3 regions of the Brevibacillus sp. Leaf182 genome follow, and region 2 is predicted to be linked to each of the others. Evidence: riboswitches for the same ligand, from Rfam matches in the RefSeq annotation. Region 2 holds a riboswitch; each other region holds the start of a gene.

Region 1 (10,611 bases), on a different contig from region 2:
AACGCCCCTTTTTTGTTGGCATCTTTCCAAATGAGCATGCCCAAGGTAATAAAGTACCCTTCCTGGAAGCGGATGACGCCTGTAATGACAGAATTAATCGTGGTCGGAATGATCGCAATCGAGTCATTGAGCTGATTGACGTATTCATACAACGCTTTATTGGATTCTCGAAGATCAGCGATTGGTACATGAAGAAGCTGCTTGTCTCTTAATTTTTCTACGAGTTGCTGAACGCATAGCGTCTTATTCAAAGTTGAAATCACAACCTCATCACTTCTCCCATTGTAAGTAAGTGCCTTCTTTACGTTATTCGTGATGAATGGACATATCCCTACAAAATTCGCACAAATCTTCTTACCTTTTCAGCGAGAATCAAATCCCTCGCTTACCTAAGACGCCAAAAAAGCCCTTCACGCCTTTATGTGGCGAGAAGGGCTTTTTGGCGCAAATTTACGCCTTTCCTTTTAAATAATCATCTTTTAGCTTTTTTTCCTGCTCGACGGTAGTCATATCTTTCTCCAAAACTTGATACAACAGTTCATCCTTCACGTGGCGAGAGATTCCTTTTTCCTGATGATTCGGGACAGATGAACTCACGACAGAGTCTTGTTCCATACTGCGTACCTCCATGGCTTTTTGGGGTTAGCTTGCCCGAAAGCGGCCACCCCATTCACCACACTTGCTGAACACTGAGCATTTTTCGCAGCTCGTCGACCGAACGTGGAATATTTCCGCCAAGTTCCCGCTTCCACTGCTCAGGGAGTGCCTCCCACACATCAACGAGCAACGGCATACCCAGATGAAGACTCTCCAGCATCGTTCTATTTTCCAATGCCTCCTGCGGATCTCCCGCAAACACAAGCCTGCCTTCATCCATGATGCAAATCCACTCTGCCCATTCAAACGCAATATCCATATCATGTGTCGCCATCAAAACAGTCGTTCCTTGCCGATGAATGGCATCGAGCTCGCGTAGCAAATTTTTTGTCTGATAGCGATCCAGATACGCAGTAGGCTCGTCCAACAGCAATAGCTCGGGCTCCATGACCATGACCCCTGCGAGTGCGAGACGCCTTTTTTGTCCCAGGCTCAAATGATGAATCGGAGCTTCTGCCAGCTCTCTCAACCCGAATGCATCCAGCACCTTTTCTACCTTCTCCCGGATTACGTCCAGAGGCAGCTTTTGATTGCATAAACCGTAGGATATATCTTCCGCGACCGTGCTTGCGATTAGCTGATGCTCGGGATCTTGAAAGACCAAGCCTACCTTTTGCGTCATTTCTTGCAGGGCGGCTCGTTTGTAGACCAGCGGTTTCCCCCTCCACAGCACCTGTCCCTGCTGTGGCTCGATGATCCCGTTTCCATGCAAGAACAAGGTCGATTTCCCACAGCCATTTCGTCCCAAAAGGACACATTTCTTCCCCTCTGGAATCCATAAGGACAACCCAGACAGGACGGGTCCCCGCCCTCCCGGATACGTGTACTGCAAATCGATGAACTCCAACAACCGTGATGTCATAACCGCCAACCTCCTGTCCACCACTCAAGCAGTACCAGCAGCATACAGCCTGCGATTGACTCCCACTCATAGCGTCGCGAACGAGCGTGGGTATGAAACGCGAGCACCTGCATGCTCTCCCCGAAGCCTCTAGCCGCCATCCCTTTGTGCAAGGCTTCATATTTGCGCATCGCTCTGACAAACAATTGCGCAACGAGAACTCCTGCATCTCGAAGCGTCGCGCGGAAGCCGCGATGACCTCCACGAGAACGTTGGGCAATCCAGAGCTGGTGAGAAATCGTTATCAACACAAAAATAAACCGATACATGATCATTAATAAGTCAGTCACAATGACAGGCATACGAAGCCGGCGAAGCACCTGCAAGATTTCAGCAAACGGCACAGTAAACAAAATGAAGGCAAAGCAAGATAAGCTCGCCATGGTACGCCAAAATAAGATCCAAACTTTACTGAAGGAGGACATCGGTACATAGAGCACATACGAACCCAGTTCCCATACTGCCGCGACCTGGACCTGTACTTCACCTGCCCTCGCTCCTTCTACCAATAGGGCAGGGAGCCCCGCCATGAAAAACGAGAGCGACACGATCATAAAGGCACAGTAGATACGTACAGGAATACGGGCATACACCACTATCCATACCGACATCCAGACAACGACAGCCATCTGCATCCATACATGTCCCACCAGGACGAGCAGTAACAATGCACTCGCCAGCAATAGCTTATGTGCTGTAGGCAGACGTTTCAGCCTGTTTTGATAAGAGAGAGAATCAAGTTGGAGCCCGTTCATTTTTTCCGCTTATCCAACCGACCTTTGTACAAGCCCACAGCGTAGCCAACCACTCCCGCTCCCAACGCCGCCTGCACCGCAAACAATAGACTCTCCGTCTCTCCTCCTGGCGGTTCTATCAGCGGCTGGAACCACGGTTCGTAGTTCGGGGCAATTTCCTTGATCGCTTCCTCCGCCACGCCGTCTGCGCCGCCAAATTCCGAATCCTGCACCAGCAACAACGGGACAATCGCCAGTACGATTACCCCCAAGAGTAATAGCCAGTTCCATCCTTTTTTCACAGCGATTCCTCCCGTTTGAGCAAACGAAGCTGTGTAAGCTCTTTTGCGTTGTAAGATAACAACCAGTTCCAAACAAGAACGGTCAACAGACCTTCACTGATTGCGAGCGGTACTTGCGTGAATGCAAAAATTCCTGCAAATTTGGCAAACGAGGCCAACACTCCACCAGATTCAGCCGGGAATGCGAGCGCCAGTTGAATGGAAGTCACCACATACGTAGCGAGGTCAGCCAAAGCAGCCGCCGCAAAAACAGCCAGACGCTGGCTTCCGCCCACTTTCATGATCATCTGATAGATTCCGTATGCCACCAGTGGTCCTACTACAGCCATGGATACAGCATTTGCACCTAGCGTAGTCAAGCCTCCATGTGCCAAAAGCAAGGCTTGAAACAAGAGCACCATGCTCCCTAATACAGACATCGCAAAAGGCCCAAACATAATGGCGCCAAGGCCCGTTCCAGTCGGGTGAGAGCTGCTGCCTGTAACCGAAGGGATTTTCAGTGCAGATAAAACAAACGTAAACGCTCCAGCAACGCCAATAAGGAGCTTCATTTCGGGATGTTCTTTTACAATTTTGTTAATCGAGCGAATTCCAAGGATAAAAAACGGCAAGAAGACAGCCCACCAAAATAAGGCCCAGGATAATGGCAAATACCCCTCCATGATGTGCATTGCATGTCCTGTCTCTGGTTCATTGAGCAAAAAATACAGGACAAAGCCCGCGATCATCAGACCAGTAGATACCAGACGAGATCGATTCATGTTCATTCCTCCTTCACTGACTTTCGTTCTATTCCTACAAACAAAAAAATCCCATCCATCACTGGACGAGATGTGCACACAAAACAACAGACTGACTATACAGCCTCATTGCCCGTATTCACCGCTCCTTTCCGCGAAGGTTCTGTGGGTGTGGCTTATAGGTAGGTCTCCTGGCTTCCAGATCCATGCGCTCTTTGTCCTTCCCCATACGAAAATGAGTGGTTTCCTTCTCAAAGAGAGCTCCCTGGTTACAGTGGCGGGACCGCTCGGGACTTTCACCCGATTCCCTGTTACCCTTTATGCTTCACATAAAGGCACCTAACGCCGACAATATACAATTGACAGATAATTCATGTTTGTCCCACATCATTATACCGGATCACTACATAAATCGGAAGAATATAAGCGAAAACGCATAAGCCGATGACCCACTACAAACGGAGCCATCGACCTATGCGCACTTGTTCTCTCTATTCTTTTGCGTCTACGCCAATTACTTCACTAATATGTTTAAAACCATCCCGCTGCATGAGCTTGAGCAGCTTTTTGTTGATTTGCTTGGCAATACCTGGGCCCTGATAAATCATCCCTGTATACACCTGAATGAGACTGGCTCCTGCTCGGATTTTCGCGTAGGCATCTTCGCCGTTATAAATGCCCCCGACACCGATGATTGGTACCTTGTCTCCTACTTCTTGATAAATCTCCTTCACCCAAGCAGTGGAACGCTCCGTAAGAGGCCTTCCGCTCAAGCCGCCTGCTTCCTCGGCAAATCGATGTCCGGAAACCGCCTCGCGTGACAAGGTCGTATTGGTAGCGATAATTCCGGAAATGCCTTCTTCAACAGCAGCGTGAACAACATCACGCATGTGCTCATCCGACATGTCTGGTGCTACTTTCAGCAATATCGGTTTTTTCTTGATGGAACGTGCTTCCATTTCGGATGCCTTTTCCCTTACTGCACGCACCAAATGACGCAAGCTCTCTGTTTCCTGCAAGTCACGCAGATTCGGGGTATTCGGAGAGCTGATGTTAATGACGAAGTAGTGACCGTATGCATAGAGCATGTCCATACATTTGCTATAGTCGATGGCCGCCTCTTCATTCGGCGTTACTTTGTTTTTTCCGATGTTAATCCCAATCGGAACATCTGAGTATGCGTAATCGACCAAATGCTGGGAGGCCAAATACGCACCGTGATTGTTGAAGCCCATCCGGTTAATGACAGCTTGATGTTCCGGCAATCGGAACAAACGCGGCTTCGGATTGCCTGGCTGCCCCTGCGGCGTCAACGTCCCGATTTCCACAAACCCAAAACCAAGAGCACCTAACGCATGATAGACTTCTGCATTTTTATCAAAACCGGCTGCAAGTCCGACTGGATTCGGAAACGTCATTCCCCACAGCTTATTCTCCAACCGCTGGTCTTTTACCTGATAGATCATCTTCAGGATGCTTTTGCCTGGAGCAGAATCCTCCACCAGCCTTAAGGCACCAATTGTCTTTTCATGAATCTCTTCCGCATCTTGCTGGAACAGATATTTTCTTATGAGCTGATACATCGGCTGCACTCCTTACTCCGTTTCTACCTTTTTACCTCATAGTAGAATACCATACTTTTTCGGACGGATGTAACCTTTATACGTGATACATATTTCCAAGCAAGCAGGCAAATCCTAACAGCACCACCACGCACAGGGGGATAAGTCTTTCATGAAAGTGGACGGAAAAATCGGGATTGGTCAAGCCATTATGGTGATGATGCTGACGATCGGCATTACGAACCACGTAACCGTCATCCCCCTCTTATTGAGTAAAGCCGGAAGAGATGCTTGGTTGAGCGTGTTGCTTGCTGGTATCCCTTTTTCCTTCTGGGCGTACTTGCTGTTTGTGGTTAATCGAAGTTTGAATCAAAAGTCTTTGTATGAATGGATTTCACAACGGTCAGGAAAAATCGTCAGCAATCTCTTGCTCGTTCCAATCATGATCTGCTTGTACCTAATGGCGCTGACGAATCTGATCGATACGCAAACTTGGACAACCGTAAACTACTTGCCTCGTACACCCGAGTGGGTGACCGCTTTAGCCTTGGTCGGGCTATGTGTACTCGCTTCTATTGGAGGTATGACCTCCGTTGGAATCACAGCAGGCGTCTTGCTCCCCGTAGTCGTGTTGCTCGGATTTTTCGTTGCTTTTGGCAATATTCCCAAAAAGGATTATAGTTTTTTGCTCCCGCTTTTCCAAAACGGTTTTCGTCCGCTGCTACATGGGATGCTTTACGTTGGCGGCGGTTTCACCGAGCTGTTTCTGCTCCTTTTGCTCCAGCATCACGTACGAAAGCCGTTTCGACTCGTACACTTTTTTGTCATGCTCGGTATCACGCTGCTGTTGACACTCAGCCCACTGACAGGAGCAATTGCAGAATTTGGACCTGTGGAGTCCGCTCGTCAACGTTTTCCTGCATTTGAACAATGGCGGCTGCTCACGATCGGAAAAGACATCGAGAACATGGAGTTTTTCTCGATTTTTCAATGGCTTTCTGGTGCTTTTATTCGAATAACGCTTTGCCTGATTCTTTTAGGAGATTTGATCACGATACGAACCCGAAAGCAACGCAAATTCATGATGCTGTTTTTCGGCGGAAGCATGATCGCCTTCACCGGCCTCCCTTACAGCGACATGCAATTCGTAGCCTTCTTATCGCGTGTATACTACCCACTTTACTTCGTCACCATGATTGTTGTCTCACTCGCGCTCATCCTGCTATCCCTGCGCAAATCATCCAGACAGGAGGGGGCCCCTTATGACCCTTGAAGAGGAACTGCGGGAAAAACTCGCGCATTGTGCGGACGTCGTTTTTTTGCGCACGGTCACATCCGAGGACCAGCCTGTATTGATGCTTTATTGCGAAGGACTTGCGGACGTTCGTCAATTACAAGATACGGCGTTGCCTCAATTGGAGCGATTCCTGGCTATTGGTGATTTGCGCTCCCTGCCTCTTTTCCCACTCTTCACGAACCCAGAGTTGTGGGTGGAGCGACTGTTTGCAGGAGATTTGCTGATTTTCATTGGAGACTCCCCGCCATTCGCTTGGGACATCTCCAATCGGCCGGAGCGTGGCCCTGAGGAAGCCAATACAGAGATATCGATCAAAGGTCCTCGCGACGGCTTCGTCGAGGATCTCTCCACAAACGTGGCTCTCATCCGCAAGCGTATGAGAACAATTACCTTGGCCTACGAGCCTTTTATTCTCGGAACGCGCTCGCGTACAAGAGTTGCGATGATGTATATCACAGATGGGGTATCTTCGGATCTCGTGGAGATGATGCGCGAGAGGCTCCTCAATTGTAGGTCCAAAAAAATCTTGAATAGCGCTATCCTGGAAAAATTACTCAGCGACAATACTCGTTCGCTGTTTCCGTTAGTTGATTATACAGGACGTCCTGACTTTGCGATTTACATGCTCCTGCAAGGTAAAGTGATCGTGTTGATAGACGGCTCACCCTTGGCAATCGTGGCACCTGTTACCTTGCTCGAACTAATTAAATCTCCCGAAGATGATCAGTATCCTGTTACTTATGTATGGCTGGAACGCATGCTGCGCCTGGGTGGATTTTGGATCGCGATCTTTCTGCCTGGCTTTTGGATTGCCCTGTCCGCCTATAATGTAGAGCAATATCCTTTTCAATTACTCGCTACCGTTACACAAGGCCGAAAAGGACTGCCGTTTTCCGCGCCGATGGAGCTATTTATTATCTTGTTTATCTTTGAATTTCTACGCGAGGCAGGTGCCCGTTTGCCCAAAAACGTCGGGCAGACACTAGCATTAGTCGGCGCACTGATTATCGGGGATGCTTCTATTCGCGCAGGACTGACATCGCCCTCCATGCTGTTTATCGGCTCGCTTACAGTCGTTGCCTCCTTTACACTGGTCAACCAGGCATTAAGCGGAGCCGTTACCGTGGCTCGTTTTGCTGTTTTCTTCCTTTCCGCAACCATCGGCATGTACGGCTTTATCCTCGGGAATATTGCCATCGTATACTATTTGTCTACCTTGACCTCCTTTGGCAGATCGTATATTTTGATGGGTTCATCCAACTCCTTGTCCACACTGCTCATCGTCTTGTTCAAATCCATGACCAGTTTTTTACGGACGAGATCGGCTAAGGGTGGCGATCAGAAATGAAGGGCATGCGGATTGCTTCTGCTATGCTGCTGTTAGCAACGACTCTTCTTAGCGGCTGCTGGGACCAGAAATCGATTCAGGACCTTCGCTATTTATCTGCAATTGGCATTGATTACGTCAACAATGAATATGTTTTATACGCCCAATCCACCGATCTGTCTACCGTCGCCAAGCAGGAGTCATCAACCACCCTTCAAGCACCACCAGCGACCATATCGATCGGAAAAGGGAAAACGCTTCAGTCTGCCTTTGATAACCTGCAAAAAAATGCGCAGGTTCCCGTATTTCTAGGCTTTGTATCCTCCCTCGTATTTCATGAGCGCATCTTGCAAAAGGGAGTGATCTCCACCCACGATATTATGAATCGATACGGTCTGATTCGTTACACCAAATGGGTATTCGGAACGCGGGAGCCGATTGACAGAGTATTAAGCTCTCATTCTTTGGTCGGATTTTCTCCATTGGACTCTCTCTTGCATCAGCCAAAGGATGTTTACGAGCAGCGGTCGTTTATCGAGCCGATCCAATTTTATCGGTTTATCTCGAACTTTTGGGAGCCGTCAAATACCGTGTTATTACCAAACATCACACTGTACGAGCGTTCCTGGAAAGAAAATAACCGTTTCATTTCTCGTCTCTCCATCGATGGCATCCACGCCATTCATCGTGGAAATTGGCAGGGGTATTTCCCCAATCGTGATTTAATGGGGATTCGGTGGATGAATAGTAACACGAAATTTGCTGGGCTCATTGTGAGACAAAACAACACTCCCAAAGCAACAATGCGCATTGAGCACGTCCAATTGGACATCACTCCGATTACCACCGGAGAGCATCCTCGTTATCAGGTCAATGTCCGACTTAATGGGTTCGTTCGCGAAATGATGAGTCCTGTTACGCCTGCTTTCGTACGGAAAAACTCCGAAGAACAGATAGCCGAGCAAATTCGCGGGACGTTTCTAAAAGGAGTCAAAGCAGGGGTTGATCTGTATAGCTTGGAGGAAAGTTTGTTTAAAAAAGACTACCAAGCATGGCGAAAATACGAAATTCGCAAGCACAATAAGCTCACACCTGATTCCCTGACCCAAATTCAAGTCCACATGTTCTTAAGTGATTCTGGAAAAATGAAGATGGATTCGGTCAAATACCCTGACCCGCTTGGGCCGAATAAATAAAAAAACTGCTTGCCGAAGCTCGGACAAGCAGTTTCTTCTTTCTATTTACCGTTGAAGCTAGTTTTTCACCAGCAAAACTTCTTCGATAGAAGCATACGGCAGGTTATGCGCATCAGCGACAGCTTTGTAAGCGACTTTGCCGTCGATGACGTTTACGCCTTTTGCCAATGCTTTGTTGTCGCGAATTGCTTGTGCGTAGCCTTTGTTCGCCAATTGTACCGCATAAGGAACGGTTACGTTGGTCAGGGCCAATGTAGATGTACGAGCGACTGCGCCAGGCATGTTGGCTACAGCGTAGTGAATCACACCGTGCTTCTCATAGGTTGGCTTGTCATGAGTAGTGATGCGGTCAACGGTTTCAATCGATCCACCTTGGTCAATCGCAACGTCTACGATCACAGAACCAGGTGACATCTCTTTTACCATGTCTTCTGTTACCAGACGTGGAGCACGAGCACCTGGAATGAGTACAGCGCCTACCAGCAAATCTGCTTTTTTCACAGCGTTTGCGATGTTGAAGGAATTGGACATCAGCGTCTGAACGCGGCCTTGGAACAAGTCATCCAGTTGGCGCAGACGGTCTGCGTTTACATCGATGATCGTCACATTTGCACCCAGTCCGAGCGCCATTTTCGCTGCGTTCGTCCCTACGATCCCGCCGCCGATTACGACTACCTCGCCTTTTGGTACGCCTGGTACGCCACCAAGCAGAACACCTTTTCCACCGTATTGCTTTTCCAAGAATTGTGCGCCGATTTGAACGGACATGCGGCCTGCTACTTCAGACATCGGCATCAACAGAGGCAGAGCGCCATTGTCGAGCTGAATGGTTTCGTAAGCGATTGCAATCACTTTTTTATCGATCAATTCACGAGTCAATTCAGGCTCTGGTGCGAGATGCAAATACGTGAACAGAATCAGACCCTCGCGGAAATATCCGTATTCAGCAGGGAGCGGTTCTTTTACTTTCATTACCATGTCAGACGCCCATGCCTCTGCTGCTGTTTCGACGATCTCAGCGCCTACTGCCTTGTAATCTTCATTCGTAAAACCACTGCCTTGCCCTGCACTTGTTTCTACACGAACGGAATGTCCGTTTTGTACCAGAGCAGCTACACCTGCTGGGGTAATGGCTACGCGGTTCTCATTATTTTTAATTTCTTTTGGAATTCCAACGATCATGATAAGTATGTCCTCCTTGGAAACGCCAATTTCTTTGCGGTTACTATTATTGTACAGCGTATCTTCGGGCATACTCCTTGGAGATTCCTTTAATTTTAGCGTCTTTTCATTTGTGAAAATTCACAAACAAACTACTGTTCCCCATCTAATTTGGCTATTTTCAACTCTAAATATAAGGCAGCCCGCTGGTTCATATTGTCGAGATCGACACGCATGATCTCCTCAATTCGTCTCAGTCGGTAGCTCAACGTATTAATGTGGATATGCAGGCGCTCTGCTGTCTTGTTGACCTTGCCAGCGGCATCCAAAAAAGTCTCTAATGTCGTCAAGAGCGTGGTCTGGTTGTCGCGATCGTACTGTCTGAGCTTTTCCAGCCGTTCATTCTGGTAGCCCTGCTCCTCTTCCCACTGCTTCAGTTGTAGTAGATATCGATAAATCCCTAGCTCGTGGTACCCGTGAATCCCCTCATTTTCCTGCGGAAACAGCTTTTTGATCTTGAGCGCATGCAGCGCTTCCCTGTAGCTTTTCACAATATCCGTATAAGACTTGTAATCTCTCCCGTACCCGGCAATTACCTGGCGTCCTTCCGTGACATGTGCTTCGAGCTTGCCGAGCGAGTCGGAGAGGAACTGTTCCACCTTGCGAATGAGCACGTCACTCTTGTCTTTTTTCGCATCGGACAAACCGATCAATAAGATAATTTGCGAGCCGTC
Region 2 (10,611 bases):
CCAGACCCTGATGCGGTACGAGAAAGAGTTATCCTCCAGGGAGATGTGCCGAGCCCTGCAAAACCTCCAAGTGGCTGTACATTCCATACGAGGTGTCCCCATGTAACAGAGGAGTGTCGTACTGTGCGTCCAGAATTTGCGGACACAGGCGACGGTCACTTTGTTGCTTGTCACTTATACAAGTCCTAATCGACAAAAGGGAGTCTTGTAAAGGGGGGATGCAAAGCAGGAGGTATTGTATCGACCGACCATCTACCAAAAAGGAACATGCGACCATTATTAGAAAAAGGGGGATGTTTTCATGAAGAAGAGAGTTCTCTCCGCAACCATGACCAGCCTAGTAGCGTTGGCCATGCTGATTGCTGGATGCTCTAGCACGTCAACGACACAAGCGCCGGCAGAACAACCAAAGACAGAAACTCCGGCACCTGCTACTGAGCCTGCAAAAACTGGACCGAAGCAATTAATCGTTGGTCGCGGTGCAGACACAAAAGGGCTTGACCCAATCACGCAAACAGATGGTGAGACATTTAAGGTAACAGAGAACGTTATGGATACATTGATTGGCTTCGCGGATGGCTCAACAGAGCTCGCTCCATCGCTGGCTGAGAAATGGGAAGTAACTCCTGATGGTCTCGTTTATACGCTGAAGCTGAGATCAGGCGTGAAGTTCCACGATGGAACGGATTTCAATGCAGAGGCGGTCAAATACAACTTTGAGCGCTGGAGCGACAAGAGCCACCCACAACATTCACCAGAGGGCTTCGAGTATTACATCAGCCAATTCGGTGGATACAAGGGTGACGCGAATCACGTCATCAAATCCGTGGAAGCAGTCGATCCAACCACTGTAAAATTCACCTTGACTCGTCCATTGGCTCCATTCCTTGCCAACCTGGCAATGTCTCCTTTCGCGATTGGTTCGCCTGAGGCATTGAAAAAGGATGTTAAGAAATTTAATGAGCATCCAATCGGTACAGGGCCTTTCAAATTCGTAGAGTGGAAGCGTAACGACACGATCACGCTCGAGAAAAACCCTGATTACTGGAACCCAGGATATCCAAAGCTGGATAAATTGGTGTTCAAGGTTATTCCGGAAAACACGGCACGTCTGACTGCTTTGGCATCTGGTGAGATCGACTTGATGGATGGTCTGAACACAGATGATATCCCAGCAGTAAAAGACAATAAAGACCTGCAACTCTTCCTGCGCCCTACTAATAACATCGGATACATCGGCTTTAACGTAGAGAAGAAGCCACTCGACAATCCAAAAGTTCGTGAAGCCATTGCTTATGCAATTAACAAACCTGAAATCGTAACAGCCTTCTTCGATGGAGTTGGAGAACCAGCAGTCAACCCAATGCCAAAAACCATGTGGGGACATAACAACGATATTAAAGATCGTGAGTTTAACCTCGATAAAGCAAAACAATTGCTGGCGGAGGCAGGACATCCAAACGGCTTTAAAATCAAGTTCTGGGCAATGCCAGTTCCACGTCCGTACATGCCAGAAGGTGTGAAGATTGCAGAAGCAATCCAGCAAGACCTGAAGAAAATCGGGGTTGATGCTGAGATCGTGACGATGGAATGGGCAACGTATTTGGAAAAGACTCGTTTGGGTGAGCAAGAAATGTTCATGCTTGGTTGGACAGGTGACAATGGCGACCCTGACAACTTCTTGGCTGTCTTGCTCGACAAGAACAGCATTGGTAGCAACAACTATACACGCTGGGCAAACGACGAAGCTTCTCAATTGATGATGAAGGCTCAGTCTACTCCAGACCAAGCAGAGCGCGAAAAACTGTACAAACAAGTACAAGAGATCATCTTCAAAGATGTGCCAATGGTTCCGCTGGCACACTCTACACCAGCTTTGGCAGGAAAAGCGAATATCGTAGACTACAACCCGCATCCAAAAGGATCTGAAAGTTTGGAAAAGGTAGATTTCAAGTAAGCTGATTCATAGTAATTGGGTAAGAGGAGTGCATACCTCTTCTTACCCTTCTTTCATTCATTTGGCGATAATTTTATGCAGGAAGGCGAGGAGATGGCATTGCTAGCTTACAGCATTCGAAGAATTTTAATGCTCATTCCTGTCTTAGTGGGCATGTCAATCATCGTTTTTTCCATTATTCGTGCCATCCCTGGTGATCCGGCTTTGACGATTTTGGGAGAAAAGGCAACACCACAAGCGATTGCAGACATACGAGAGGCATTGGGTTTGAATAATCCGTGGTACATACAGTATTTCGATTATATGAAAGATATTTTGAGTGGAAATCTTGGGGAATCATTGCAAACGAATGCGCCGATTTCAGATGAAATCTTGCCTTATTTGGCGGCGACGACTGAACTTACGATTGTAAGTATGCTTATTGCTGTGTTTATCGGTGTAAATGCAGGGATTCTTTCTGCGTGGAAGCAAAACTCCTGGTTTGACTACTGTGCGATGTTGATCGCCTTGGTCGGTGTATCCATGCCAATTTTTTGGCTAGGTTTGATGGAGCAGTGGGTGTTTGCCCAAGAATTGAAATGGCTGCCATCAGTTGGTCGCGACGATTCGCGTAATCCCGTAGAGGCCATTACGCACTTTTATATACTGGATACGATGATCGCTGGTCAGTGGGATCAGCTTTGGGAAGTCATCAAGCATTTGATCCTGCCAGGAATTGCGTTAGGTACGATTCCGATGGCGATCATTGCACGCATCACTCGTTCGAGCATGCTGGAAGTCATGCGTGCCGACTATGTCAGAACCGCTCGTGCAAAAGGGCTGACGCAGTTTTGGGTCGTGTACAAGCATGCGCTGAAAAATGCAATGATCCCTGTCTTGACGGTAATTGGTTTGCAAACAGGGTTGCTGTTGGGTGGAGCTGTTTTGACAGAAACGATCTTCGGATGGCCAGGTGTCGGTCGTTATATTGTGACCGCCATTGGAAACCGTGACTATCCGGTTATCCAATCCGGTATCCTTGTGATCGCGACGATTTTCGTCCTGATCAACCTCTTGGTCGACCTTCTGTACGCCTATATCGATCCACGCATCAAATATCGCTAAGGAGGGACGAAGAGACATGGCACAACCACACTTACAACCACAAGATCAGGTAGTACCTTTAAAAGTGAAGCAAGAAGAAGTAGTCTCTCCTTGGAAGGATGCATGGAGGACGCTACGAAAAAACAAGCTGGCGCTGGTGGGCTTCGGGATTATTTTGTTTTTCATTGTTGTGGCGGTATTAGCTCCATGGATTGCGCCTTATCCGTACGACGAAGGCAAGCTCGTGATGAAAAACAAGCCACCTTCCGAAGAGCATTGGTTTGGAACAGATTACAATGGTCGCGATGTGTTTAGTCGCGTTATTTATGGGGCACAAATCTCCTTGTGGGTAGGGACGTTCTCTGTCATTGGCTCCGTTCTCGCAGGGACCTTGCTCGGTCTTGTGGCAGGATATTATGGCAGATGGATTGATACAATCATTTCGCGTCTCTTTGATATTATGCTTGCGTTTCCAAGTATTCTTTTGGCAATCGCTGTCGTTGCCATCTTGGGGCCTTCTTTGCAAAACGCCTTGATTGCGATTGCGATTATTAACATTCCGACCTTTGGGCGCTTGGTGCGTGCCCGCGTATTGAGCTTGAAGGAAGAAGAATTCGTCATGGCCGCACGGGCAATCGGGATGAAAAATTCCCGGATTATCATGCAGCATATTTTGCCGAACAGCCTCGCACCAATCATTGTGACAGGGACGATGGGGATCGCCACAGCGATAATCGAAGCAGCAGCACTTGGCTTTCTCGGACTGGGAGCACAAGCGCCAGAACCGGAATGGGGAAAAATGCTCGCTGATTCGCGTCAGTACATTCAGAAAGCACCTTGGACTGTTATTTTTCCAGGGCTCTCTATCATGCTGACAGTTCTCGGCTTTAACTTAATTGGAGACGGCTTGCGCGATGCACTCGACCCGCGGATGAAGAGCTAGTTAAATTGTAAAAAGACAGAAGGAGCTGGAGTCGTCCTTCTGTCTTTTTCTTTATCCTTCTTCCATGAAGGTGCGGCACAACTGATTGAAACCAGGAGCAGCTTTCGTGATGACTTGATGCTTCACGTTAGGGATCATCTCGAGTTTTACTTTTGGTAATTTCATGGTAAGCATTTGCGCATAATGGTGCATCCGTTGATCTTGTTTGCCATAGGCAAGTAAAATCGGAAGCTGGATGTTGCCCAGACGCTCCGTACACTGATAACGATGTCCCGCAGCGTAAAGGTATTTTAAGCTGTTGGGATCTGTTTTGGAGGCGTGGGCCGTCCATTTTTCCCGCATTTCTGGGTCATCGACATGGGAGGAAGCAATTGAACGGGCAAGAAGAGGGACGCCGTGAAGCATCGACAACGCCTGGGCCACCCAAAATCGTCCATGCAAATACAGGTCATTCACTTCGGAAAAACCACTCGCGAGTATTCCGCCTTGTACATGATCAGGATAGCGAAGACAGTATTCAAGGGCGATAGTAGCACCTTGGGAGTACCCCAAAATAAAGGGACGTTCAATGCCGAGTGACCCGACAAGTTTATGGAGCCGTTCTGCCAGCTCCCCAATGGAAAAGGGCTTCTCCATCGGTGAACTGTCGCCATGTCCGGGCAGATCAGGGACAATGAGCTGATATGTATCTGCGAGTGTTTGCTGATAAACAAAATTGATAGAGCCGATGCATGGTGCATGGATACACAATAGCGGCTGGCCTTTCCCTGATATGTGAAAAGCAAACTGCTTGCCATCCTGATGGACGAGTATTTGTTCCATTTTCGTTTTCACCCCACTCTTAGGTTGTCCGATACGAAGTAGATTTTTCAATTGAAGTCTTCTTTTTTTGATGGGGAAGTGGTATTCTCGCAATAGAATAATTGGTGAAAGCAGGGTGAAGAAGTTGTTTCAAGAGCGCATTTCGAAGCTCCACACGTTTTTGACAGAGCAAGAGCTGAACGCGGTGTTGATTACCTCTCCCAAGCACGTCTACTATTTGACCGGATTTTTTACAGACCCGCATGAACGTTTTATGGGTCTCGTTATTCCTGCGGAGGGAAAACCTTCTTTAATTGTACCTGCTCTTGATCGTGAGGCAGCGGCAGAGGCTTCGTTCGTTCAAGATATCCATACACATACGGATATCCAAAACCCGTATGAAATCCTCAAGCAAGTGTTGCCAGCGAACTTGACGAAGCTGGGTATTGAGAAAAGTCATATGACTGTCGAGCGCTATGAAGCACTTGGACAGGTTGTTCTGGCGTCGAGCTATGTAGACGTGGAAGAGCCACTGCGTGAAATGCGTTTGATCAAATCCGCGGATGAAGTGGATCGTCTGAAGCACGCGGTTCAGTTGGTCGAGGATTCCTTGCGGGAGACCCTGAAAAAAGTCAAGACAGGCATGACCGAGACAGAAATCGTAGCTGAGCTGGAATTCCAGATGAAGCGTTTGGGTGCCGAAGGTCCATCCTTTACGTCCATGGTATTGGCAGGGGAGAAGTCGGCACTGCCACACGGGAAACCAGGAACGCGCCAAGTGCAAGAAGGCGACTTGCTTTTGTTTGATATTGGGGTAGCAGCGAACGGATATGTATCGGATATTACCCGTACCTTTGCTGTAGGCGAGATCAGTGCCCAGCTTCAAGAAATTTACGAGACAGTATTGGCTGCCAACGAAGCGGCAATTGCTGAGATTCGTCCGGGTGTGACCTTTGCACATTTGGACAAAACTGCGCGCGATGTCATCACCGCAAAAGGCTACGGAGAATACTTTATGCACCGTCTAGGGCATGGACTTGGGATGGATGTACATGAATATCCGTCTGTTCACAGCCAGAACCAAGAAGTACTTCGTCCAGGGATGGTCTTTACGATCGAGCCGGGCATCTATCTGCCAGGTGTAGGCGGCGTGCGGATTGAAGACGATGTATTGGTTACGGAAACGGGCGTTGAAATTCTCACGCAGTTCCCGAAAAAACTGACTTCTATCAACTAATGAATAAATCGTAAAAATTGAATACGTATCGAATGGTGCTAGATGGTAAATGCCGTCAGCTTAAAAGGGAAGTCCGGTGAGAAACCGGCGCGGTCCCGCCACTGTAACGAGGAGCGCCTAGCGAATAGCCACTGTTTTTTGCAAGACAAAAAATGGGAAGGTAGCTGGGGGTGTTGATTCGTAAGCCAGGAGACCTGCCATGCGAGCATATACAATCGACCCACGAGGATGGGGCAGATGTGGAAGTAGTCTATGAACGGGCGCCTTTGCGCCTGCTTATCGCTATATCTACGTTTGTCATGCACCTCCCGATTGAAATGGGGGGTGCTTTTTTTTTGGAGGATTTGGTTCAACCCATCATATATATACAGAAAAGGGGATGACAGATGTTTAAGGCATACAAAACACATACAGTAATGAAAGGACTAGCTTTCGGTATCATGACAGCTGCCATGCTTTTGGTTTCGGCATGCGGCTCCTCTACGACAACACAGGCTCCAGCCAAAACAGAACAAACGGCTGCTCCAGCAGCAGAGGGCAAGTCAGTAACACTAACCAATAATGGCATCGAAATGACCTATCCAACAGCACCTGAGCGTGCCGTGACATTGAACCAACACGTCACCGAAATCATGCTGGCACTGGGCCTTGCTGATAAAATGGTCGGAACCGCTTACCTAGATGATGAAATCCTTCCAGAGCTCAAAGCAGATTACGACAAGATTCCGGTACTGTCTGATAAGTATCCAACGAAAGAAGTGCTGCTGGCAGCCAACCCAGACTTCGTGTACGCTGGATGGAAAAGCGGATTCGGCGAAAAGGGCGTAGGATCTATGCAGGACTTGGAAAAGGTCGGCATCAAATCGTATCTGCAAGCGTCATCAAGCATGCCTGGCCCGACTATCGACGATGTGTTTGCAGACATTACGAATATTGGACGCATTTTCCGTGTGGAAGACAAAGCCAATGATTTGATCAATAAAATGAAGAGTGAAATGGACCAAACGCTTAGTAAAATTGGCAAGGTGGACGAGCCACTTAACGTGTTCGTGTACGACAACGGGGAAGATAAGCCATTCACAGCAGCCAACAACTACATGACGTCCTTAATCAAGACTGCTGGCGGTAAGAACATTTTTGATGACATTCAAAAGGGTTGGGCAGAGGTTAGTTGGGAACAAGTAGTGAGTCGCAATCCAGACGTGATTATTATCGTAGACTACGGTGATAGAACCGTCGAGCAAAAACGTAATTTCCTTTTGACCAAAAAAGAACTGGCGGATATCCCGGCAATTAAAAATCAACGACTAATGGTATTGCCATTGTCTGCGGCTTCTGAAGGCGTTCGAGGACCGATTGCGCTAAAAATTTTGGCGGAAGGACTCTACCCGGATAAATTCAAATAGAGTACGACCCTTTTAAGGGAGGGAATAGCACTGCAACAGATCAAGTTACCTTATATCATCATTACTCTACTGGTCGGACTCTTCCTCTCCATTACGTTTGCAGTTACCTTGGGTTCAGTGGAGATTAAGCCGACAACGGTATGGAAAATCGCCTTATCAAAAATTCCGATGTTGAACCAATGGATTGAGGTGGATTGGTCCAAAGGGGAGCAAACGATTATTTGGGATATACGCTTTCCACGTGTTCTCTTGGGGGCGATCGTCGGCGCAGGTCTGTCTGTCGTGGGAGTAGCCATCCAGTCGTTGGTTCGCAACTCCCTGGCTGACCCGTATGTATTAGGCGTATCTTCAGGTGCTTCGGTTGGCGCTACCTCGGTGATTATATTCGGAGCATTCAGCATGTACGGGCAGTATGCACTATCCTTTGGCGCTTTTACAGGCTCCCTTGTGTCAATTATTCTCATTTTTACGCTATCCCGTATTGGAGGACAAAACTCGACGGTACGCCTGCTCATGGCTGGAATTGCGATATCTGCGATCTTGTCGGCCATTACCAGTCTTCTTGTTTTTTCAGCGCCGAATGAGCATGGAATTGGGACAGTCCTGTTTTGGTTAAGTGGCAGTCTGGCTGGGGGGAAATGGGAGTACCTGACGATCCCTACATTGATTGTCGTCATCTGCCTCATCGTCTTAATGGCCCAATACCGCTCGCTCAATGCGATGCTGATGGGCGAGGAGTCAGCAGGGACATTGGGGGTTAATACGGTACAATTCCGCAAGCTTCTCCTGGTGATCACGGCACTGCTTACGGGGGTGATTGTGTCCATTGCGGGATCAATCGGTTTTGTCGGATTAATGATGCCCCACATCGTCCGTGTGATGGTCGGATCAGATCACAGACGTGTCCTGCCTGTCAGCGCATTGTTTGGCGCGATATTTCTAATCTGGGTCGATGTAGTCGCCAGGCTTGCATTTGCACCGGAAGAACTGCCGATTGGTATTTTGACAGCGCTGTGTGGAGGTCCATTCTTTATCTGGTTGATGTTGCGGAGTTCTTATTCCTTTGGAGGTAGCGGACGATGAATTTGTTGGTTGAGAATATATCGGTCGAACTGGAGAAAAAGGGAATTCTTCGCCATGTTAGTCTGGAGGTGCGGTCCGGAGAGTTTGTGGGGCTGATCGGGCCGAATGGCAGCGGAAAATCCACGTTGCTAAAAAGCATTTATCGCGTATTGAAGCCACGTTCGGGATGGATCTCGCTTGATGGCGACGACGTATACAAGTTAACCTCACGTCAAAACGCTCAGCGAATGGCGGCAGTACGGCAGGAGTCCTCTGTTGAATTCGATTTTTCGGTAACCGAAATCGTGAATATGGGACGTGCTCCGCATAAGCGGCTATTTCAGTCAGATAACGCAGAGGACGTTCGGATCTGTGAAGATGCACTACAGAGGGTAGGGATGCATACATACGCTGATCGCAGCTTTTTCAGTTTATCAGGTGGGGAGAAGCAGCGGGTGCTGATTGCTAGAGCTTTGGTGCAGCAAGCCCAGTTCCTTGTCCTTGATGAACCGACGAATCATCTGGATGTTCGATACCAGTTGCAGGTGATGGATCTGGTCAAAACGCTGGGGATTACGGTCTTGTCTTCGTTGCATGATCTCAATATTGCTGCGATGTACTGCGATCGGCTGTACGTGATCTGTGAGGGGGAAATCGTTACATCGGGGACGCCAGAGGAAGTTTTGACACCCAAGCTGATCCTAGATGTTTTCGGAGTAGAGACAGAAGTGACGACGCACCCCATTACAGGCAAAAAGCATGTGTATTTCTACTCGGAAGCGATCCGTGTGAAGCCATCTGTCCAGAAGGTCGTGAGTGGAGCCAACGGATAGGGGTGGCGGAGCTGAGTTTCTTTGGTTTTCATATGAGAGGATGCCTGGTCGGCGTCCTTTTTTGTTAAGCGGACGCCATAAGAAGCCTGGGACAGGATGTGACGAGCGAACAGGGCCTACTAGGCTGACCAGTTGGATGAAAAGGGTCTCTTATTGATCAAAGGAGCTGTGCAATACGTCGCGAATTTGTTGGATATATTCGATTTCTATCTCGATAAGAAAAATCCATAAAACAAGATGGGAGATGACCCGAATGGCGGAAGTAACGAAAGAACAGGCGCGCAAATTTCATGACGGTGTTCACGTTCTGGATGGGCATTTTGATCTGCTGATGGATGTGGAGATTCAGCGTGGATACGGTCGAACCAAAATGATCGAGACGGAGTATTTGCCACGGTTCCAGCAAGGGGGTGTGCATTCCATCGTGGCAGCGGTGTTTGTAGAGGATGCTTTTGTACCGGAGATGAGTCTGCGCAAGGCGCTCAACCAGATCAGCGCTATGCATGCAGAGGCGGCAGAGTCACCCGAGCACATCGTCATCGCCAAAAATCTAGATGATTTGCAACGGGCAAGAGCGGAACAAAAAGTATCGTTCATCCTGTCGTTGGAAGGGGCAGAGCCGCTGCATAACGATTTGAGTCTCTTGCGTGTCTTTTATGAGCTTGGTGTACGGATGATGGGGCTGGTATGGAGTCGGCGCAACTTCGTTGGGGACGGCAGCTTTTTTGCACCGGTGCGCGAAGGGAAAAAAGGAGGCATCACTGATTTCGGTGTGCATCTCATCGAGGAAGCGGAAAAGCTGGGCATCGTTATCGATGTGAGCCATTTGAATGACGAAGGGTTCTGGGACGTGATGGAAATCGCTGAAAAGCCAGTGATTGCTTCTCATTCCAACAGCCGAACAGTCGTGCCAACGATGCGGAATTTGACAGATGAGCAGATCAAAGCGATTGCGGAAAAGGACGGACTTGTCGGGTTGAATGCATGTAGCATGTTCACAGCGGCGAGCAGCGCTGGCGCAACTATTGAGAGACTGATTGATCATGTTGACTATATGAAGAAGCTTGTCGGAGCAAGGCACATTGGTATGGGCCTAGATCTGTGCGATGATTTGACGAAATATTTGCCCTTGGATAAGATTGCCAAAACCAAAGAGATGCCATTTGATGTAGTAAAAGGTCATGCGTCACTTCCGGAAATGACGCGTGAGCTGATGAAGCGCGGGTACACAGATACAGAAATCGAAGGAATCTTGGGTGGTAATTTCCTCAGAGTGTATCAGGAAGTGT
Region 3 (10,611 bases), on a different contig from region 2:
ATCTGACAGCGGAATCTCATCATCCGTCCAGAACTGCATGATGTTTTGATTCCAAAACGTCATCGTAAAATCGTCGTCCGGCCTGTTCCAATTGACTGCTTTCATATGGCGTTCCTCTTCTCTTTGTGCTTGATGCTTTTCCATTTATAAATCGAGTCCACTAAACAGCGCAGCTAATGCACTCTTCTACAGTCAAATGCTTCGTACGTGTATAGTAGAGCGACTTCAGACCTTTTTTCGCTGCGTAAATGTAATAGCGAGCCAGTTCTCTGGTGGAAATATTGCTGTTCACGTGCAGCACAGTCGATATTCCTTGGTCGATGTGCTCTTGAATTTCGGCAATCAAATCAATTACTTTGAATTGATCGATTACATACGCCGATTTGTAGTAAAAATAGTTTTCCTGCGACAAGTACGGCATCGGATAATACGTCGTAGAGTTGGCATACGTTCTTGTTTCGATATGCTCAACGATTGGCATCACACTAGAAGTCGCATTCTGAATGTAGGAAATGCTCTGTGTCGGCGCAATCGCCAAACGGTACGCATGGTAAACGCCATGCTTTTGCACCTTTTGCTGTAGGTCAGCCCAATCCTCTGGCGTCGGAATGTGCATTCCTTCGAAGAGAAGCTTTGCTTTTTCCGTCCGAGGGCTGTAATCGTTCGTTACGTACTTGTTAAAATAAGTGCCTTTTGCATATTCCGATTGTTCAAAGCCCAAGAACGTCTTGCCTGTTTCCTTGGCAATTTCCATGCTTTTTTCCAAGGAGTAGAAGTTCATCATCATGAAAAACGTACGAGCGAAATCCTTCGCTTCTTCACTCTCGTAAGCGATTCTGTTCTTTGCCAGATAACCGTTCAGGTTCATCGCACCAAGCCCTACGGAGTGCAGCTCGCGGTTTGCCTTTTGAACGCCTGGAGCGTTTTCTACACGCGTCATGTCACTGACGGCAGTAATGGCTTCGATTCCTTCGTGAACGGATTCACGGATCATTTTTCGTTCCATCACATTGACAATATTGAGCGATGCCAGATTGCAGCTAATATCGCGACGGATGATATCCATCTCGCCGTAATTGGTGATCGTCGAAGTCTCTTGTAGCTGGAAGATTTCCGTGCACAGGTTGGACATTTTTACCGAACCGAGATCTTTCAGCGCATGGTTGTTGTTCGCATTCGTTTTGTTCATGATGTACGGATAGCCCGATTCCATTTGGATCATCGCGATTTTGGTCAACATCTCGCGTGCGCTCATCACAGTCTTTTTCTTGATGCGATCGTTTGCCAAGAGCTCCTCGTACATGTCATCGAGGTCCATATCATCCAGATGTACGCCGTATTCTTTGTACACGGAGAACGGAGCAAACACGGTCAACGGCTTGTTTTCCTCAGCCAGCTTGTAGAACACATTCGGTACGATCAGGCCGATGGACAACGTTTTGATACGTGCTTTTTCATCCGCATTGATCTTTTTGCAATCGAGAAACTCGTTGATATCCCAGCCGAAGATGTTGTAGTACGCTGCTCCTGAGCCTTTGCGTTGGCCCATCTGATCCGCGTAGGAAAACGCATCCTCCAACAGCTTGAGAACGGGCATGACACCTTTTGCTGCGCCCTCGACGCCTTTGATCGGCTCTCCCCGTCCGCGAAGCTTGGACAGGTTCACAGCTACACCGCCGCCAATTTTGGATAGCTGCATACAAGTTCCCAAAATAAAGTTGATGGAGTTCAGTGAATCATCCATTTCGAGCAAGAAGCAGGAGACCATTTCCCCGCGGCGGCTTTTGCCTGCGTTCAGGAAGGTTGGTGTCGCTGGCTGCAAGCGTTGATCCATCATGGATACTGTTAAACGCTTGGCGAGCTCAAAGTCACCTTGTCCAAGGGACAGTGCCACAACGGCCACCCGGTCTGGATACTGCTCCAAGTACATCGATTTATCGTTCGTTTTCAAGGCGTAATCTTTATAAAATTTGGAGATAGCCATGTACGAAGCAAATTGAAAATCAGCATCATAGGCCAAACGGAAAACTTCATCGACCTGCTCAACAGTGTATGTTTCATAGACGTTTTCATAGAAGTCATTCTCGATCAAATAGTCCATGCGTTCTTTGACACTGCCAAAAGTCATCGTGTTGGACTGCACTTCTTCCATGAAGACCGCAACCGCTTCCCGATCCTTTTCCAGTTGATAAAATCCGTCATTGCCACGCTGCATCAGTTCGTTGTTCAATTCAATATGCCGCAATTGCTGCCACCCCACTCGTAAATTGTTCCACGTCACGGCCGGTACCGGACAGTTCAAATTTAGAAATCACCGGAACGCCGTATTGGCTCGCGATCGTATCCGCGCTTTTGGCAAAGCTGGTTCCCCAGTTGCGGTTGCCGCTGGCAGATACTCCGCGCAGATGGACATGATTTCGCTTCAGGAACGTCGCCACCTTCTCCGGCACTTGTCCGAATCCCGTCGTGTATGTGATCAAAATGAATGGCTCGTCCAGCACCATATCTTGATCAATTTCCACATGTGGCAAATTAATTTTGTTGACGAATCTTCGGACGTTTCCTGTTTTTGAATCATAAGCGATTATCATGTCCCTCATCCTATCCTGCATTTTTTACTCTGTATGTATGTTATTTAGCCAAAGTAAAAGCGCATCCGACGTTTACATGTCGAATGCGCGTGATGACTTCCATCTAGCAATTCGCCAATGCGAATTGAGCGCTCGAACACTTCCCTATCTCCCGTAGGTTAAACAGTGCAAGCGGTTAGGCAGGTCTCCTGGCTTTTGGATCATCGCTCCATTTTTACCTTCCCGATCGTTCATGATCAGTGGCATTCTTCCGCAAATGGAACTCTCTCATTACAGTGGCGGGACCGCGTCGGACTCTCACCGACTTCCCTATTAAGTCTACCAAATCTGGCTGGCAAACACCTTACCGCATCAATATGTAGTTGGTAAAACTTACTTTACCTCAATATATCGTAGGAGTCAAGCTCAGTATGCGCTCTTTTCGAAAACTAACTATTCTCCTTTTTCGGCTATTGCTAATCTCTGGTTCTCGTTCATATAATAGATTTTGTGCGTGTTGGTTAGCCATGGAAAGATTGGAGAGTAGCCCTCATGAAAAGCACCGACTATCAACCTGTCGTCATTCCTCGTTCTTACAGTAAACGCATGACTTATCAAGAGCGGGACTATCATATTTTCGTAAGTATTCCTGCCGATCCCCCTCCGGAATCAGGCTTTCCCGTCATATATTTGCTAGATGGCAACTCTGTTTTTGCCACCATGACCGAAGCGATACGGATACAATCACGTGGCCCTGAACGAACTGGCGTGTATCCTGCTATCGTCGTCGGGATTGGGTATCCAACGGACGATCCGTACCATCCTGCCCGTTTCTTTGATTACACGTATGAAGTTCCCGCCTCAGAGCTTCCTGGCAACCCAAAAGGAGCCGACTGGCCTCAGATGGGGGGAGCCGAGCAGTTCCTCACCTTTTTGGAGGGGGAGCTCAAGCCTAGCATCGAAAACGACTTCCCCATCGATCGGACGGAGCAAGCGATTTTTGGACATTCACTTGGTGGGTTGTTTGTCTTGCATGTACTTTTGTCGAGACCACACGCTTTTCAGCGGTATATAGCTGGCAGTCCCTCGATCCACTGGAATGAGAGTGTTCTGATTGCGAAGGAGAGCCAATTGCCGAGCCTGCTGACAGATGACCTCGACGTCCATGCGCTCCTCACCATCGGGGAGCTGGAAAACGATGGCCGGTTCTTGGTCAAAGAAAAATCCCTGGCGATGGTCGAACGATTGTCCTCCATGGGCAAAGGTCAAATCAAGGCTTCCTTCCAAGAATTTGCGGCCGAAAATCATTCGTCCGTTTTGCCAGTCTTGGTTAGCCAAGGACTCAAATTCGCTACGAAAAAAACTGCCCGCTAAAAAACGGGCAGTTTTTGTTTATCATGATTCGCTTACTGTAGAGATAACACTTTGGTGATTTGGGGCAGCTCTTCGATGGCAGATACAATCGTCGGTGTAATCTCTTCATCGGCCACAGAGATAAGCAGGGCATTCTTCCCTTTTTGCTCGCGCGATACATTCAACTTGGAAACATTGATTTGATATTCAGCCAGTTTTCGTGAGACGTCATATATCACGCCTGGATAATCGATATGGTGAACCAACAACCCATGGGCCCCTGGAGGTATGCGACACGCGCAGTAATTGATTTCACTGATGTACACTTCTCTCCAATCTTGCGCGAAGGTATACTTGTTCGCCCCTACCCGCAAAACCGCCAAATGATTCGCATATTCGCCGGAGCTATGTTGGACAGGTACCTTCGTACCGAGTCCTTCCACTAACAGCGTTGCGATTTCCTCTTTATTTTCATGAGCAAGAATACTTAATTGTGCACTCGCTAACTCTGGCTCGAGTCTTCGAATCAGTTCAGCCAGCTCACGCAGTCCAGCATGTTGGGTCATGTGATGCCTTCACTCTCCCAGTCAGGTTTATCCTTGTTTTCACGGCAGAATCCATGCTTCTGGCTCTTTCTTGATGGAGGATTCATTATCAGCACGATACCAAGCCGTCAACGTTTGCCCATCTTTCGTATAGTAGATGCGGTAGATGGTATTGCCTTTTCCGCTGTTGGTAAAAGGACTTTCTTCCAGCGGAACCGCTGTCACTCCACCCGAGGTAACAACCCCGCCGTTCTCCTTGATGACGTTTTGGATCGTCGCCATATGCTCTTTCCCCAAGGAGGCCATCCCGAAATAAGAGATGATCGCCAAGAGAACCGCTCCGGCCAAAAACGAAACGATAATCACTTTTGATTTTTTCGCAGCATCCACCGAGTGCTTCCCCCGTCTTATCTTAGTTCTCTTTATCGACTAAGCGTACCTTGTCAATCGTACCGCCACCCAAGCATACTTCCCCATCGTAGAAGACGACAGCCTGACCAGGTGTCACTGCTTTTTGCGGCTGATCAAATACCACTTCTACGGTACCATCCTCCAGCGGATGAACGGTTACCCCCTGATCCGGCTGGCGATAACGGAATTTCGCTGTACAAGTAAACGTTTCGGAAGGCTTCTTGTCACTCACCCAGCTCACGTTGGTCGCCAAGAGACTCTTCGAGTACAGACGAATATGATCAGAGCCTTCACCGACGATCAGGACATTCCGCTCCAGATCTTTGTCTACAACAAACCAAGGCTGTCCGCTCGTGCCATGACCTCCGCCAATACCCAAGCCTTGTCGTTGACCCAGTGTATAGTACATCAGTCCGTCGTGCGTACCGATGACTGCTCCATCTACGGTCTCGATATTTCCTTGTTTGGCAGGCAAATAGTTTTGCAAAAACTCGCGGAAGTTGCGCTCGCCAATAAAGCAGATCCCTGTACTATCCTTCTTTTTCGCTGTATAGAGTCCTGCTTTCTCTGCGATCTCCCTCACTTGAGGTTTCGGAAGGTGACCAATCGGGAACATCGTTTTGGATAGCTGTTCTTGGCCCAATACATTCAAGAAGTAAGTCTGGTCCTTGTTGTTGTCAGCACCACGAATCAGCTTGTACTCACCATCGATGTACTTGACCTGCGCGTAATGGCCGGTAGCAATATAATCTGCCCCAAGATCCATGACCTTGGCGAGAAGCTCACCGAACTTGATTTCACGGTTGCACATGACATCCGGATTCGGTGTACGTCCCCGTTTATATTCATCCAAAAAATACTGGAATACCTTGTCCATGTATTCTTTTTCAAAGTTTACCGTGTAATATGGAATGCCGATCTGTTCACAGACGCGCCGGACATCCTGGAAGTCTTCTTCCGCCGTGCAGTGGCCGAATTCATCGGTATCATCCCAGTTTTTCATGAAGATGCCGATGACGTCATATCCCTGTTGCTTAAGCAGGTAAGCCGTCACGGAGGAGTCGACTCCGCCGGACATGCCGACAACGACGCGTGTATCTTCTGGTCGCTTCATAAGTCTTTCTCCTCTTTTTCAATTTGTACCATTACAGATTACCATGTTTCACAAAACAAATCATGTTTTGTTGCACTTTTGCCCGATAGAATAAAAAACGCCTGACGCGTAGTTGGCGCCAGACGTTGGTTAACAAGCTTAAGCCTGCGAAGATTCATCCTTGATTTCCGCGCGATATCCCTCGATGCTTTCTTCACGACGCTGATTTTTCGCTTCGAGGGTTGCTTTTTCCTCAGCAGAAATCTCTCCAGCATGAGCCGTCAGGTAATCTTCGGACTCACGAATGTTCTCTTCCGTATTGGAAATCATCTGTTGAAGTTTTTCTGCGTTGTCAGAACGGTCATCCGGCTTCGCCATAATCGATACGCCTCCTACAAAGGGTTATATTCAACACCTTTACCATTGTGCGCCAATCATGGTTTCTTTATGTACCCGTGTTATAATAGAAGAAACGGATTAAACGAAAAAGAGGGTTTCACCTATGGCTTCCTTAGATTTGTTGGAAAGAAAGCTGCTTCGGATCATCTCTGATACCGATCCTGTACGACTGAAACGACAATGGGTGAAGGGGCAAAAGGTACCTGAATCCGAAGTGGAACAGCGCATGCGAATCGATCTTCTCTTGCGCAGACTCGACAAGCTACCTGAGGCCAAGCGCCAAGAAGTGCTGGCGCTACTCAAATGGTTTAGCTGGTAGAAGATTAACGGATGGACGTTCCCAGACGCCACTGACCGTCTATCCGATTCATTTGCTTCCTATCTACAATCGCCTCTTGATTCAGCGGTCCGTAGATGTGCGGATAAAGCAATCCATCCTTCGCTGCCTCGTATTTGACTTCCGAAGTCGTTTTTGTTTCATCGACAACGAGTACATACAACTCCTCGTCAAACTGTGCATAGACACGGTTTGCTACCTTTTCAAGCAGCTCGTCCCCTTTTGTCGCGTGAATAAAGCCTTCCTGGTCGTAATCGCGTGGTAAATAATGATCCTTGTCCTTCCACTTTTCCCAGTATGCTTTTGGTACCATGCAGTAAATAATAGAGTTTTGCATGTTTCTCCTCCGAATTCGATTATTTTTTTGGCATTGCTTTGTTCAGGTGACGCATAGCTTTATCATAGAACATCTGGTCCATTCGCCCCTGATCATATCGCCATTGAATGAAGTTACGCAGAGAGTGCAAATCCACCCAGGCATCCTTCGCTTGCGGATTGCGGTCAGGTACCTCTCCCGTTACTTCACCTTCGTAGACAAGCTTCGCCATCTCAGTTGGGTGCATACCGATCTGATAAGCGATTTGGTGTAAAGCTATTTTCATGGAACCTCCCCTTGCTCTTCATGGGATACATCTTATCTTCCGTCTATTGTGCCAGTCTTTTCGAATGATGCCAAGCCCCAAGCACTACTCCCAAAGGATGTACCTTCCTCCCTTGCGTTTTGCTACAATGAACAGAGTATTTGAAGGAAGGGGCGGTATCCCATCATGTCAAAACAACAAAATCAACCACGAAAGAAATGGTTCCAGCGAAAACGCATCTGGGTTCCCCTTCTTTTCGTCACTTTCCTGTTTCTGGGTAACAGCTCTTACCTTGCAAAAGAGCCAGAAGGCGAACCTTTTTTACTTGCTCATCGCGGGATGGCACAAACCTTTCATATGGAGAACATCACCAATGAAACGTGTACGGCGGAACGGATTTATCCACCGGAGCATCCGTACCTGGAAAATACGATTCCGTCCATGCAGGCGGCTTTTGATGCGGGCGCGGACGTTGTGGAGCTCGATGTACAATGGACGAAAGACAATCGATTCGCGGTGTTTCATGACTGGACGCTCGACTGTCGGACAAACGGTACCGGTGTCACGAGAGATTATACCCTGGCCGAATTACAACAGCTTGACATTGGCTACCATTATACAGCGGATGAAGGGAGAACCTTCCCCTTCCGTGGAAAAGGGATTGGCATGATGCCCTCTCTCGATGATGTGCTACAAACATTCCCTGATCGCTCGCTACTTATCCATATTAAAAGCAATGACCCACTCGAGGGGAAGGCGTTAGCGGATGTTTTGGCAAAATTGCCTGCTGAACGACTGGCACAGCTCTCAGTTTATGGCGGTGACAAGCCAATCGAGACATTGAAACAACAACTGCCCCAGTTGCGTGTGATGTCTATGGCGACTATGAAAAGCTGCCTGATCCCGTACATCGCAACCGGTTGGTCCGGATATGTACCAGAAGCTTGTGCGCAAACCCAATTGCATATTCCTGATCAGATTGCCCCATGGCTCTGGGGTTGGCCGAATCGTTTCATGGCAAGAATGGAGGCAAAAGACACCCGCGTGATCCTAGTCGCAGGGAGTGGAGATGTGTCGCAAGGCTTTGATGTTCCGACTGATTTAAAACGAGTTCCAGAGAGCTTTACAGGGGGAATATGGACGAACCGGATTGATCTAATTGGTCCAGCCTTTCACGAAAACGCAGAAAAATAATGAAACGATTCTCCAATATATTCGTATATACTTATACGGAATAGACTTCGAACCTAACTAGGAGTGATTGATATGCTCAAGAAGCTTTTGAAAAATTTACTCGGTAATCACTCATCTTCGCACAAGTACCGGAAATACAGTAGCAGCGATTACAAGCATCGCAGAAAATACAGCTCTAGCAATCGGTACGGACGTTCCCATTACGGCAGCTCTCATTATAAAAGAAAGCACTCCAGCCGTAGCTTCTTCAGCAGTTAAACAACTGTTTAACAAATGATCAGACAACAAAACTCCGCTAACGCTAGCGGAGTCTTTTCATTTAACGAGACATGATTTCTACGAAACGATCCAGTGGCAATGCATGTACGGTTCTGTTTTTCTGGCCTTGTATCGTTTCCGCCATCAACATGGAGTTCAGGATCGCTTCCTTGACTGCTTCGATTGCTGCTTCAAACAGTGCATCCAGTTGTTCGGACGGAAACATTTTCACTGTGCTCATTTGCTCGTCGCCATATGAATAGCAATTTCCTGTGGAGAAGGTCAGAAAGAAATCACCGCTGCCCTCCTCGCCAATTGCGCCGAGCTGTGCCATCGCGAGTGACGCTCGCTTGGAAATGCGCTTGCATTGTGTTGGCAAGAGAGGCGCGTCTGTCGCAATTGTTACCAAGAAAGAACCATCATTTTCAGGTGTTACCCACGGCAATGGAACTTCATTTTCGGAGATCATCTGGCCCACAGGAATACCATTTACTTTTAAATCCTGTCTTCTTCCAAAATTCGTCTGCACCAATGTCCCGACAGTAAACGTGCCACATTCAGTCTCAACGATGCGTGAAGAGGTTCCGATTCCGCCCTTGAATTCGAAGCAGATCATCCCGGTACCTCCACCCACATTGCCTTCCTCGACATTTCCTGTTTGCGCCTCTACAATCGCTTCTTCCAAATCCTCATACTGAATCTGCGTCTTTTCGAGATCACTTAACCAACCATCCCAAGTCTCCGCGACGATTCCATTAGAAAACGGTTCAAGCCCCTCGATTTTTCTCGTCGCACGAGCAAGATGATGATGTGCCAGCCCTAGCAGATGGCTTCCCGTAAATACAATCGGTGTCACAAGCGTACCGGTCTCTTCTATCCAGTGACTTCCCGTAAACTCTCCCGTACCGTTAAAGGAGAAAAAACCAGCAGGAAAATGCTGCCCCTCCAATTGTCCCTCGTTGGGAATTATCACCGTAACACCCGAACAAACGTCTTCCTTGAGAATCGTTTTGTGGCCGACCCGCACTCCTTTTACATCCGTAATTGCATTATACGCTCCTGGGGTACCCGTCCCAATCAATACGCCACATTCTCTCGCTCTTTTTCTCGTCATGTTACTCTCCTGTCGTTTTGAATCTCCCCATAATAATGGTGTTGTAATAATTGCCATCGGAAAGAACTTTGTCGTTTTTCAGTACCCCTTCGATTTCAAAGCCAAACCGTTTGTACAACTCAATTGCCTTTTCATTCGTTTCCATTACATTCAACGTCATTTTGGTAATGTGGTTGGCGTCTGCCCAGGCAATCGATTCCTGCAAGAGATTTTTCCCGATGCCATAACCCCAGAACTCTTGCAAGACGCATACACCAAACTCAACTTTGTGCGCAAATCTGTTTAAGTAAACACCTGCACATCTGGAGAACCCGACAATCCGATCCTGTACAACCGCCACTAAAAACAAATTCCTAGTACTTTCTGCATCCGTTTTGATGATGTGTTCGAATCCTTGCCCATCAATGAAGGCCTCTCCTCTTTCTCTGTCCAAATTTTCAGTCTCCCCATCGATTTGCAGGCGCAGTTCCGACAATTGTTGTGCATCTGTTTCCATTGCAGAGCGAATCGTGTAAGATAACCCGTTCACAGAAAGTAGTTGTTGGCTGATTACCATCCTTCTTCTCCTATTGGTAAAATTTTGGTCTTTTATTCTATCATAGGTAGAAGTTTTTGTGAATCTTCTCTCTTCATAAGGAGAGAGGGAGGAAGTTTGTTTACATAATATTTATTATGTTCACTTATACGACAAACTGTGGATATGCTACAATATGGGAAAGGAGCGTGCTCGCATGAATTTTTCCAAATCATTTTATT

Evidence for each region. Region 2 has a riboswitch for cobalamin ahead of ASG16_RS19795 (ABC transporter substrate-binding protein). Riboswitches for the same ligand answer to the same signal wherever they lie in the genome.
Region 1: it holds a riboswitch for cobalamin, as region 2 does, so the genes downstream of both, ASG16_RS08570 (energy-coupling factor ABC transporter permease) here and ASG16_RS19795 (ABC transporter substrate-binding protein) in region 2, are expected to answer to the same signal.
Region 3: it holds a riboswitch for cobalamin, as region 2 does, so the genes downstream of both, nrdI (class Ib ribonucleoside-diphosphate reductase assembly flavoprotein NrdI) here and ASG16_RS19795 (ABC transporter substrate-binding protein) in region 2, are expected to answer to the same signal.

Annotation. Positions count from the first base shown of each region.
Region 1 is NZ_LMPN02000018.1:159,244-169,854, forward strand. Features, by position in the region: gene ASG16_RS08550 (hypothetical protein) at 1-263, opposite strand, end outside; gene ASG16_RS30850 (hypothetical protein) at 451-615, opposite strand; gene ASG16_RS08555 (energy-coupling factor ABC transporter ATP-binding protein) at 671-1,519, opposite strand; gene cbiQ (cobalt ECF transporter T component CbiQ) at 1,516-2,313, opposite strand; gene ASG16_RS08565 (energy-coupling factor ABC transporter substrate-binding protein) at 2,310-2,594, opposite strand; gene ASG16_RS08570 (energy-coupling factor ABC transporter permease) at 2,591-3,355, opposite strand; cobalamin riboswitch at 3,499-3,692, opposite strand; gene ASG16_RS08575 (quinone-dependent dihydroorotate dehydrogenase) at 3,826-4,917, opposite strand; gene ASG16_RS08580 (GerAB/ArcD/ProY family transporter) at 5,069-6,169, shown strand; gene ASG16_RS08585 (spore germination protein) at 6,159-7,541, shown strand; gene ASG16_RS08590 (Ger(x)C family spore germination protein) at 7,538-8,716, shown strand; gene ald (alanine dehydrogenase) at 8,774-9,898, opposite strand; gene ASG16_RS08600 (PucR family transcriptional regulator) at 10,030-10,611, opposite strand, start outside.
Region 2 is NZ_LMPN02000027.1:79,457-90,067, forward strand. Features, by position in the region: gene ASG16_RS19765 (ABC transporter ATP-binding protein) at 1-189, shown strand, start outside; gene ASG16_RS19770 (ABC transporter substrate-binding protein) at 302-1,957, shown strand; gene ASG16_RS19775 (ABC transporter permease) at 2,051-3,061, shown strand; gene ASG16_RS19780 (ABC transporter permease) at 3,078-3,983, shown strand; gene ASG16_RS19785 (alpha/beta fold hydrolase) at 4,035-4,805, opposite strand; gene ASG16_RS19790 (M24 family metallopeptidase) at 4,930-6,021, shown strand; cobalamin riboswitch at 6,038-6,237, shown strand; gene ASG16_RS19795 (ABC transporter substrate-binding protein) at 6,408-7,427, shown strand; gene ASG16_RS19800 (FecCD family ABC transporter permease) at 7,452-8,510, shown strand; gene ASG16_RS19805 (ABC transporter ATP-binding protein) at 8,507-9,322, shown strand; gene ASG16_RS19810 (dipeptidase) at 9,576-10,611, shown strand, end outside.
Region 3 is NZ_LMPN02000037.1:371,164-381,774, forward strand. Features, by position in the region: gene nrdF (class 1b ribonucleoside-diphosphate reductase subunit beta) at 1-105, opposite strand, end outside; gene nrdE (class 1b ribonucleoside-diphosphate reductase subunit alpha) at 161-2,245, opposite strand; gene nrdI (class Ib ribonucleoside-diphosphate reductase assembly flavoprotein NrdI) at 2,232-2,591, opposite strand; cobalamin riboswitch at 2,753-2,952, opposite strand; gene ASG16_RS28755 (alpha/beta hydrolase) at 3,123-3,944, shown strand; gene ASG16_RS28760 (ACT domain-containing protein) at 3,977-4,489, opposite strand; gene ASG16_RS28765 (hypothetical protein) at 4,529-4,858, opposite strand; gene mnmA (tRNA 2-thiouridine(34) synthase MnmA) at 4,881-5,993, opposite strand; gene tlp (small acid-soluble spore protein Tlp) at 6,132-6,350, opposite strand; gene ASG16_RS28780 (hypothetical protein) at 6,475-6,690, shown strand; gene ASG16_RS28785 (DUF952 domain-containing protein) at 6,695-7,045, opposite strand; gene ASG16_RS28790 (hypothetical protein) at 7,065-7,310, opposite strand; gene ASG16_RS28795 (glycerophosphodiester phosphodiesterase family protein) at 7,476-8,483, shown strand; gene ASG16_RS28800 (hypothetical protein) at 8,556-8,741, shown strand; gene ASG16_RS28805 (P1 family peptidase) at 8,803-9,855, opposite strand; gene ASG16_RS28810 (GNAT family N-acetyltransferase) at 9,857-10,411, opposite strand; gene ASG16_RS28815 (hypothetical protein) at 10,587-10,611, shown strand, end outside.